Regions from separate parts of the Sphaerimonospora mesophila genome, predicted to be linked through region 1. Evidence: riboswitches for the same ligand, from Rfam matches in the RefSeq annotation. Region 1 holds a riboswitch; each other region holds the start of a gene.
The links. Region 1 has a riboswitch for cyclic di-AMP ahead of AP234_RS05730 (CHAP domain-containing protein). Riboswitches for the same ligand answer to the same signal wherever they lie in the genome.
Positions count from the first base shown of each region.

Region 2: another riboswitch for cyclic di-AMP. It lies ahead of AP234_RS00280 (coiled-coil domain-containing protein); the one in region 1 lies ahead of AP234_RS05730 (CHAP domain-containing protein).
Region 3: another riboswitch for cyclic di-AMP. It lies ahead of AP234_RS23365 (C40 family peptidase); the one in region 1 lies ahead of AP234_RS05730 (CHAP domain-containing protein).

Region 1 is NZ_BCBX01000031.1:289,226-292,452, reverse strand. It holds gene AP234_RS05735 (serine hydrolase domain-containing protein) at 1-1,316, shown strand, start outside; cyclic di-AMP (ydaO/yuaA leader) riboswitch at 1,520-1,660, shown strand; gene AP234_RS05730 (CHAP domain-containing protein) at 1,674-2,399, shown strand; gene AP234_RS05725 (cation:proton antiporter regulatory subunit) at 2,609-3,091, shown strand; gene AP234_RS37795 (cation:proton antiporter) at 3,097-3,227, shown strand, end outside.
Region 2 is NZ_BCBX01000030.1:22,760-25,986, reverse strand. It holds gene AP234_RS00285 (MmcQ/YjbR family DNA-binding protein) at 44-406, shown strand; gene AP234_RS00280 (coiled-coil domain-containing protein) at 445-1,377, opposite strand; cyclic di-AMP (ydaO/yuaA leader) riboswitch at 1,391-1,541, opposite strand; gene galT (galactose-1-phosphate uridylyltransferase) at 1,613-2,707, opposite strand; gene AP234_RS00270 (DeoR/GlpR family DNA-binding transcription regulator) at 2,829-3,227, opposite strand, start outside.
Region 3 is NZ_BCBX01000041.1:165,077-168,303, forward strand. It holds gene AP234_RS23360 (NlpC/P60 family protein) at 121-1,080, shown strand; cyclic di-AMP (ydaO/yuaA leader) riboswitch at 1,282-1,468, shown strand; gene AP234_RS23365 (C40 family peptidase) at 1,536-2,117, shown strand; gene AP234_RS23370 (peptidase MA family metallohydrolase) at 2,159-3,004, shown strand.

The sequences.
Region 1 (3,227 bases):
TGGCGATCGAGCAGGCGCAGTCGCGGGTGCCCTCGATGGTGGCGGCGGTGGTGCGGAACGGGCAGATCGCCTGGTTCGGGGCCCGGGGGCGGGTCGACGGGCAGCGGCCGGAGCGGGACACGCAGTATCGCATCGGGTCGATCACCAAGACGCTGGTGGCGGTCGCGGTGATGCGGCTGCGCGACGAGGGGCGGCTGAATCTGCTCGATCCGTTGGACAAGCACGTGCCGGGCACGCCGGTGGGCGAGGCGACGATCGCCCAGCTGCTGTCGCACACCAGCGGGCTGACGGCCGAGCCGCCCGGCGCGTGGTGGGAGCGCACGCCGGGGGTGGCGGTGGCCGAGCTGATCGGCGCGATGGGGCCGGAGTCGGCGCGGCATCGTGCGGGGCGGCGCTACCACTACTCCAACGTGGGGTTCGGGCTGCTGGGCGAGCTGGTGGCGCGCAAGCGGTCGGCGCCGTGGGAGCAGGTCGTGCGCGAGGAGATCCTGCGGCCGCTCGGCATGCGTGACACGACCCCGCGCCCGCGACCCCCGCACGCGACCGGGTACGCCGTGCATCCGTGGGCCGATGTGCTGCTGCCGGAGCCGGAGAACGACCATGTCGCGATGGCCCCGGCCGGGCAGATGTGGTCGACGGCGGCCGACCTGGCGCGCTGGGCGGCGTTCGTCGCGGGTGACACGGCGGAGGTGCTGCGGCCGGAGACGCTCGCGGAGATGCGCGAGCCGGCCATCGTGGAGGACGGCGACTCCTGGACCCGGGGCTATGGCCTGGGTTTCCAGCTCGTACGGCACACCGGCCCGCGCGGCCCCCGGCGGCTGGCCGGTCACACCGGGTCGATGCCCGGGTTCCTGGCCACCGTGTGGGCCGACCCCGCCGAGGGCGTCGGCGTGCTGTGGCTGGCCAACACCACCTCGGGGGTGCGCGGGCCGCTCGACGTCGACCTGCTGGACATCCTGGCCGAGCATGAGCCGCAGCTGCCGGCCGAGTGGGAGCCCGCCGAGGTCGACGACGATCTGCTGGAGCTGACCGGGCCGTGGTATTGGGGGCCGGCGCCGTACGTGCTGCGGGTCCTGCCGCGGCGGGGGCTGTCGCTCACGCCGGTCAGCGGTCAGGGCCGGGCGTCGCGGTTCGCCGCCAGGGACGACGGCACCTGGGTCGGGCTGGACGGTTACTACGCCGGTGAGACGCTGCGGGTGGTCCGCTCCGGCGACGGCGGCGTGCACCTCGATCTCAACACGTTCGTGTTCACCCGCGAGCCGTACGATCCGCAGGTCCCGGTGCCCGGCGGCGTCGACCCCCGGGGGTGGCGCTGAGCGCGCCGCGGTGACGTGTGCGCGCGGGGCGGGCCTGCGCGCGACGCCCCTTGGTTCCCACTGATCCGTCCAGTAAAACCCCAGTTGTCTTTACTTGACCGGCGTCGTGGTATCTATTACCTTTTATGCATCCAAGGGCGCATATGTCCGTTTTTCAGGTCAAGTGTGCCCACCTCTGACCGACGCGGTGTCCCGGCCGGGACACCGCCCGGCCGCCGAGTCCGCGTCCGCGCGGAGCCGGGGACCCACCTCTCCTTGGGGTGAATCGGCGCGCTGTGCCGTGCCGTAGGGCAACTTCCAGCCCGAACCCGTCAGCTAACCCGGTAGGCGGCATGGAAGCAAGGGAGTAGACCCCGCATGCACGCCCTCAAGTCCTGTGCCCGTGCTGCCCTCGTCACGGGCGTCGCCGCCGGCGCCCTCGTCTCGGCCGTGGTCGCCGGGCCGCAGGCGGCGCAGGCCGGTACCACCCACGCCGCCGCGGTCACGTCCCACATCGTGCAGGCGGGCGGCGAGCAGGCGGGCGGCGACGGCGCCACCAGCGGCAGCCCCGACACCCTCGCCCAGATCGCCGCCACGCTGCCCAAGGTCAGCCCGCAGGACGTGCTGAAGCTGGCCGCCAGCCAGGTCGGAATCACCGAGAACAGCTACGGCGGCGGGACCAAGTTCCACGAGTGGTACATGTCCAGCCCGCGCGCCCAGGAGACCCTGGCCCGTGACGGCGGCACCCTGTCCGGTTACGCCAACGCCCCCTGGTGCGACATGTTCGTCTCCTGGGTGGGCGAGCAGCTCGGCATCGGCCCCGTCATGGGCTCCGACGCCTACACCGTCACGCACGCCACCTGGTTCGCCGAGCACGGCCGGTGGGGCGACACCCCCGTGCCCGGAGCGGTGGTCTTCTTCGACTGGAGCGGCGGCGACTCCATCGGCGGCATCGACCACGTCGGCTTCGTCGTCCGCGACAACGGCGACGGCACCATCGAGACCATCGAGGGCAACACCGGTGACGGCGGCGCCGTTGAGCAGCGCACCCGCTCCAAGAGCTACGTGGCCGGGTACGGCTACCCGCTGTACACCGCGCCCTGACGCGATCCAGCCCGCGAAGCGCTGAAACGCTGAAACGCTGGTCGGACCCCGACCGGAGGCCGTGACCCGGCTCCCGGTCGGGGTCCCGCCGTCTCAGCTCCACCCCGTGTACGCGGCGGTTCGCCCGGCCTTTTATGTTCTGTAATGCTGTGCCCGTAGGGCCGCCGGAGTCCGCGGCACCAGGAAAAAGGAACAGCTCAGGAGGAGACGTGGATCTCACGCGGACGGGACTGCCGGGTATCGGGCTGCAGCATGTGCTCACCACCGAGCGAGGCCGGCAGGTAGGGGTGATCTCACATCACACCGGCCGCCGCGACCTGGTGATCTACGACAAGGAAGACCCCGACACCTGTGTGGTCACGGTGATGCTGACCGCCGACGAGGCCAACGCGCTGGCCGAGCTGCTGGGCACCGGCCGGATCGTGGAGCGCCTCAGCGAGCTGCATCGCCAGGTAGAGGGTCTCATGACGGAGAAGATTCCGATAGCGGCGGGATCACCGTACGACGGACGCGCGCTCGGTGACAGCCGAGTACGCACCAGGACCGGGGCGTCGATCGTCGCCGTGGTCCGCCAGGGTCAGGTGATAGCCAGCCCGCGTCCCGATCTCGTGTTCTCGTCTGGCGACGTCGTCGTCGTCGTGGGCACCGGGGAGGGAACAGCGGCGGTGGCCGACATCTTCGCCAACGGATGACGCCCGTGCACGGTGCCATCCAACTAATCGAACTCGGTGCGATCATCCTGGCCCTGGGGCTGCTCGGGGCCGTGGCGATCCGTTTCTCCATTTCCGCGATCCCGCTGTACCTGCTGGCCGGTCTGGCCTTCGGCAT
Region 2 (3,227 bases), on a different contig from region 1:
AAACTGACGTACGAATAGCCGCGCGGTGTCGTATTCTTCGTCGATGGACGAGTTGGAGCGGCTGCGTGCGCTGTGCCTGGCGTTGCCCGAGACGACCGAGCGGCTGAGTCACGGCGAGCCGACCTGGTTCGTGCGGGGCAAGAAGACCTTCGTCATGTTCGCCGACCACCACCACGTCGACCGGCTCGCGTTCTGGTGCGCCGCCCCTCCCGGGGTGCAGGAGGAACTCGTCGAGACCGAGCCCGACCGGTTCTTCCGGCCGCCCTACGTGGGGCACCGCGGCTGGCTGGGCGTCTACCTGGACGTCCCGGTGGACTGGGACGAGATCCGGCGGATCGTCGCAGACGCCTTCCGCCATGTGGCGCCGAAGACGCTCGCCGCCCGGGTGCCCGCTCCGGAGGAGTGACCGAGGCACGGGGCGGACCGAGGGGCAGGGCGAACGCCTCAGTACATCGATATGTGAACGTGGTCGTAGTGGTTGGCGGTGACCCCGCCGCGGTCGGACATCACCCGCCAGCCGGGTCGGCCGAGGTTGTAGATCCGCTGCCGCCAGATCACGTACTTCACGCCCAGCTTGGCGCCGTTCTTGATGGCCCAGTCCGCGATGGCGTCGCCGAGGGCCTTCATCTCCTCGGTCGGCATCGCGCCGCCCGAACTCATCATGAAGTCGCAGGCGCGACCGAGGGGATGCTCGCCACTCGTGTCCGAGCGGTAGCAGCCGACCGGGAAGCGCAGGTCGAAGTGCTCGGCCACCTCGGAACGCATCAACCGGGTGCGCGGAGTGATGTTGTCGGCGCCGGTGGGCAACTCGGGAGCCCACGAGCCGCCCGGCCGTCTGCCGGGGGCGACGGGGATCAGCTTGTCGAGCTTGTCCTTGATCTCGTCGATCAGCTTCTCCGCCTCCTTGCGCCGATCGGCGACGGTCGCGGCCTGCGCCTTGAATCGGGCGGTCAGGTCTTTCGCCGCGTCAGCGGCGCGCTGCCGTTCCGCGCGCGCCTCCTCGAAGCGGCCGAGCCTGAGCACCTGCTCCTGCTGCATCTGGTACACGAGCGCCGAGGTCGTCAGGTCGGGAACCGGCACCGGGCCGCTCATCTGGTACGTCCGCTCGGCGAAGTCCTCGACCGACCGTCTCATGGCCTCGTAGTCGGCCTCGGCCCGGGCGAGCCGCTCACGCGCGGCCTGCTCCGCCGTACGGGCCTTGGCCAGCTCGACCCGTTTGGCGTTGTAGTCGACGATCAGCTGGTCGACCTTCTTCTCCAGGCCGGCGAGCTGTTTCTTGAGGACGCTCCTGCTGGGTTTCGGGTCGGCATGGCCCGCTGTGGCCGTACCGAACACGAGCACGGCGGCCGCCAGCACAACGGCGGCCAGAGGTGACACGCGGGGCAGTGCCCACTCCTCTCCATCTGCCTGCCGGGTTAGCTGACGGGTTCGGGCTGGAGGCGCCCGGGCACCAGGTCGAACACCTGGCGTGCCTTCACCCCATGTTCCTGTTGGGTCCCCGGCTCCCGGGCGCGGCGCCTGGGATTAGGCCTGTCGGCTGGGTCAGTCGATGCGAAGGATACTAGTGGTACGGAAAGACCGGTTGCCACCCCAAGTCGCAACCATTCGGAGATCAGCCCGTGATCCGGGCCTGCTGCAGCATCCGGGCCGCCTCCTCCGGCAGTACGTCGTTGACGAAGGCGCCCATCGCGGACTCCGAGCCGGCGAGGTACTTCAGCTTGTCCGGCGCCCGCCGGATGCTGAACAACTGCAGGTGCAGATAGGCGAGATCGCGCCGATGGGAGACCGGGGCCTGGTGCCAGGCCGCGACGTACGGCATGGCGACCCCGAACAGGCCGTCCAGACGGCGCAGCACCTCGGTGTAGATCGGCCCGAACGCGGCGCGCTCCTCGGCCGCCAGCGCGGGGATGTCGGGCACCCGGCGGTGCGGATAGACGTGCACCTCGAACGGATAGCGGGCGGCCGCCGGCACGAAGGCGGTCCAGTGTTCGTTGGCGGCGACCACCCGGGGGCCACGCCGCTCGGCCGCCAGCACATCGGCGAACAGGTTCCCTCCCGCGTATCGGGCGGCCGTGTCCAGCATCCGCCGGGTTCGCGGCGTCACGTACGGGTAGGCGTAGATCTGGCCGTGGGGATGCGGCAGCGTGATGCCGATCTCGGCGCCGCGGTTCTCGAAGCAGAAGACCTGCTCAACTCCCGGCAGAGCGGACAACTCAGCCGTACGGTCGGCCCATGCCTCCATGACGAGTTCGACCCGGTCGTCGCCGAGGGAGGCGAAGGAGGCGTCGTGGTCGGCGGTGAAGCACACGACCTCGCAGCGTCCGACGCCCGGCCGCGCCTCGCTGAGCCCGCCCACGTCGTCGTGCCCGCCGGTCCCGGCGCTCTGCCCCGTGTCGAAGCCGCCGGTGTTGAAGCTGAAGGACGGGAAGCGGTTCTCGAAGACCGCCACCTCGTAGGGGGAGGGGATCTCCGAGCCGGGGTGGGCGGGGCAGAGGGGACACTCCTCGGCCGAGGGGAGATGCGTGCGGGTCTGACGGTGCCGGGCGACCGCCACCCACTCGTCCAGCAGCGGGTCGTGGCGCAGTTCGGAGGCGAGGGGGCGCGGAGGCAGGTCACGGGTGTCGGAAGCCCCGTGGTCCGCGTCGTCCCGCCGGTCGTAGTAGATCAGCTCACGGCCGTCGGCGAGATGGGTGATCGTGCGCTTCACGGTGTCTTCACGCTGCCGTTCATGTCGGTCTTCACGTCGTCGTTCAGTCGTTCGTGCTGTCGCCTGTCGTGTCGCCTGAGCGACCGGTGCCGGCGTCGTCCGTGGCTCCTGCCGCCGCCGTTCACGGCGCCGCCGCGCGCGGCCCGGCCTCCCCGGCCGGATCGGCGATGATCAGGCGGCCGACGTGCTCGGACAGCTCGGCCCGTGCGTCATCCGGTAGTCCTCTGTCGCTGACGACGACATGGGCCTGATCGAGACGGGCGATGGTGCTGATGCCGACCGTGCCCCACTTGGTGTGGTCGGCCAGGACGACGAGCTGCCGCGCGGCGGCGACCAGCTCCCGGTCGGTCTCGGCTTCGAGGAGGTTCGGGGTCGTGAAGCCGGCTCGGGGGGACATCCCGTGGACGCCGAGCATGAGCGTGTCGACGTTCAGGGATCGGATGGCCGTGACGGCCACCGGTCCCACGAGCGCGTCGGACGGCGTGCGCACCCCGCCGACCAGCACGATGGTCTGGTCGGT
Region 3 (3,227 bases), on a different contig from region 1:
AGGCGGGAGGGGCTGCCCGGACAGCCGGGGCCGGGCCGTGCTCGAGGCCGGCCAGGTTGAAGCTTGAAGATCGCATGAGTAGAGTCGCGCCAGGCTTGGGACGATCTCGAGGGGGCCTTGGTGCGAGGGCGCTTACCGGTGGCCGCCGGCATGGCCGCCGTGCTTTTGCTGCTGCCGAACATGGACGCGCAGGCGGATCCGAGACCGACCGTGGCTCAGGCCAAAGCGAAGTTGAAGCAGCTGAACGAGCAGGCCGACAAGCTCGTAGACCGTTACAACGCGGCCAACGAGAAGTGGAAGAAGGCCAAGAAGCAGTACGACGCGGTCAACGACGACTATCGCAAGCACGCCAAGCGGGTCGAGGAGCTGCGCGAGGGGGTCGTCTCCATCGCGGTGAACGACTACCAGTTCGGCGACCTGGCGTGGAACGGCGTCCTCTACGGCACCGACCCGGAGGCGGCCCTCAGCGGCATGGCCGCACTCGACCAGCTCTCCCAGGAGCGCGCCCGCAAGCTCGAGGCGTACGAGGGCGCCATCTCGGGGCTCAAGCAGCGACGGGACAGGAAGAAGTCGGCCTACGACTCCGCCGTGAAGGTCAAGGGCGACCTCGCCAAGGAGAAGGATGAGGTCGAAAAGCTCGTCAAGCGGCAGATGGCACTGCTGCGCGAACTCGGTGCGTTCAACCCCGGCAACCCGAACAGCGCGGGAGCCGTCTACACCGGGCCGGCGTCGGGCAACGCGCTCACCGCGCTGCAGTTCGCCTACAAGCAGATCGGCAAGCCCTACCGGTACGGCGGGACGGGACCGAGCGGCTGGGACTGCTCAGGGCTCGTTCAGGCGGCCTGGGCGGCGGCCGGGGTGCGGCTGCCCCGGACGAGCTATGAGCAGTGGGCGTGGGGCGCCGGCCGGCGGGTGTCCCTGAACGAGTTGCAGGCCGGTGACCTGCTCTGGCACTCGGGCTACGGACACGTCGGGATCTATGACGGGGCCGGCAAGGTGGTCCACGCTCCCCAGACGGGAGATGTGGTGAAAGTCACCCCACTTGCCCAATATCGCCCGATTGGTGCGGTACGCCCCTGAGGTCGCTTTTTGATCTCTTTGTGCTAAATGTGAGCAGCATCATATTTAGGTGAATTTCGTCCGGGTATCCTGCGGTTTTTACCTTACCCGGAGCTTAAACGATCTCCTTCTCCTTGGGGTGGCCTTTGCCGTTCGGTGGCGCGTCCGGATAGCTTCTGGGCCTGCGGCGAGCACCGGACCACCGGTCTCGTCCCGCATCCAATCGGTGATCTGCCGAGTCCGTGCAGTCAGGAGGCACGGAGCCGGGGAACCAACGACCCTCGCATTCAGGGGTCAGGGGTGAATCGGCGCGCCGGGAGCGTTCCAAAACGCTGCCACCCGGGTGCCGTAGGGCGACTTCCCCGCCCGAACCCGTCAGCTAACCCGGTAGGCGCGAGCGGAAGACCCTAGGAGAGATCCTGTCTACCACCCCCGCGAATCTGTCCCATCGTGCCCGTCTCGTCCTCGGTGGCGTCGTGCTGACGTCCTCCCTCGGGGCCATCGCCGCACCGGCGTCGGCGGACGACTCGGTGACCGTGACCGTCACCAAGGCGAACCCGGCGGTCGGACGGGCCGCCTCGGCCGACGACCCCGCGGCGAAGAAGACGTCGGATAAGACGAGCACGGAGAAGACGAGCACGGATAAGACGAGCACGGAGAAGAAGGAGGCGAAGCCGAGCCGGGCCGAGCGTCAGCAGGCCAAGGCCAAGCAGGCCGTCAAGGTCGCCAAAAGGCATATCGGCGCCCCCTACCGCTGGGGCGCCACCGGACCGCGAGCGTTCGACTGCTCCGGCCTCGTCCAGTTCGCCTGGCGCAAGGCGGGAGTACGCCTCCCGCGCACCACGTGGTCGATGCTCGGCGCGGTGCGCAAGAAGGTCGCCTGGCGGAACCTCAAGGCCGGTGACCTCGTCTTCACCAGCGGCGGCGGTCACGTGGGCATGTACATCGGGCGCGGCAGGATCGTCCACGCGCCGCACAGCGGCACCCGGGTGAGGATCGACAAGCTCGACGCCTACCGCAAGCGCACCTTCGTGGGAGCCGTACGACCCGGGGTCTGACGTCACCGCTGCCGCCGCGCGGCCCCCGTACGATGCTCGGCATGCCGCTGATCCGTGTCTTGATCGGGGCGCTGGTCCTGATCGGGCTGCTGGTCCTGCCGGCCGGGTCCGGGCCGGGTGATCGCCTGCTGCCGTCGGCGCGGGCGATCACCGCCGAGCATCCGGACATCTGGGCCGGTGCGTCGTGGGCCAGGGGCGAGCACGTGCTGGTCGTCGGCCGGCCACGTGGACTCGTCGCCGAACTCGCCGCGCCGGCCGACCGGGGGAGCCGTACGGTCGCCCGGGTCTGGGGGCGGCCGGTCGACGCGGTGATCCTGGTGCCGGCCACGACGGAGCAGGCGGCCGCACTGGCCGCGCCCGCGCGCGTGACCGGACTCGCCGCGCTCGCGGGGGTGGACCGCGTGATCGTCGAACCGTCCGGCTTCGCCCGCCTGTCGGCGGCCGGCCGCCGGGTCGTCATCACGCACGAGCTCACCCACGTCGCCACGGACGCGGCGGCGACGGGGCACCTGCCCGCCTGGCTGGTCGAGGGGTTCGCCGACTACGTGGGCTACCTCGACAGCGGCCTCACGGCCGGCGCGGTCGCCGCTGAACTGGCGGCGGACCTGCGGGCCGGGGCGCCGCCGCGTGCGCTGCCCGATCGTGCGGACTTCGCGGCGGGCTCGCCCCGGCGGGCGCAGGCGTACGAGGAGGCCTGGCTGGCCTGCCGGTACATCGCCGAGCGGTTCGGCGAGCGGCGGCTCGTGGCCCTCTACCGCGCCGCGATGCGCACCGGCCGGGACGGCGGTGAAGGCATCGACGGGGTGCTGCGCGCCACGCTCGGCATCTCGACAGCGGAGCTCACCCGCTCGTGGCTCGCCTACCTCCCCACCGTGATCTTGCGATAGCTCGCACCCATGGCCGCCTGCCTGCCCGTTCGTCCTCGCTGATCTTGCAGAAACTCCCGATCATACGCCGCTGCCTGCGACAATGCTCTTCGTGACCTTGCACTCCACCGCCGAGTGCAAGATCACGAATGGTGTTTCAGCAGGTCACTGTGGATCGACGAATATTTCTGCAAGATCACGGAAGGTCGCGTGCCAGGTGGGCGGCCATCCGTGCGAGCATTCG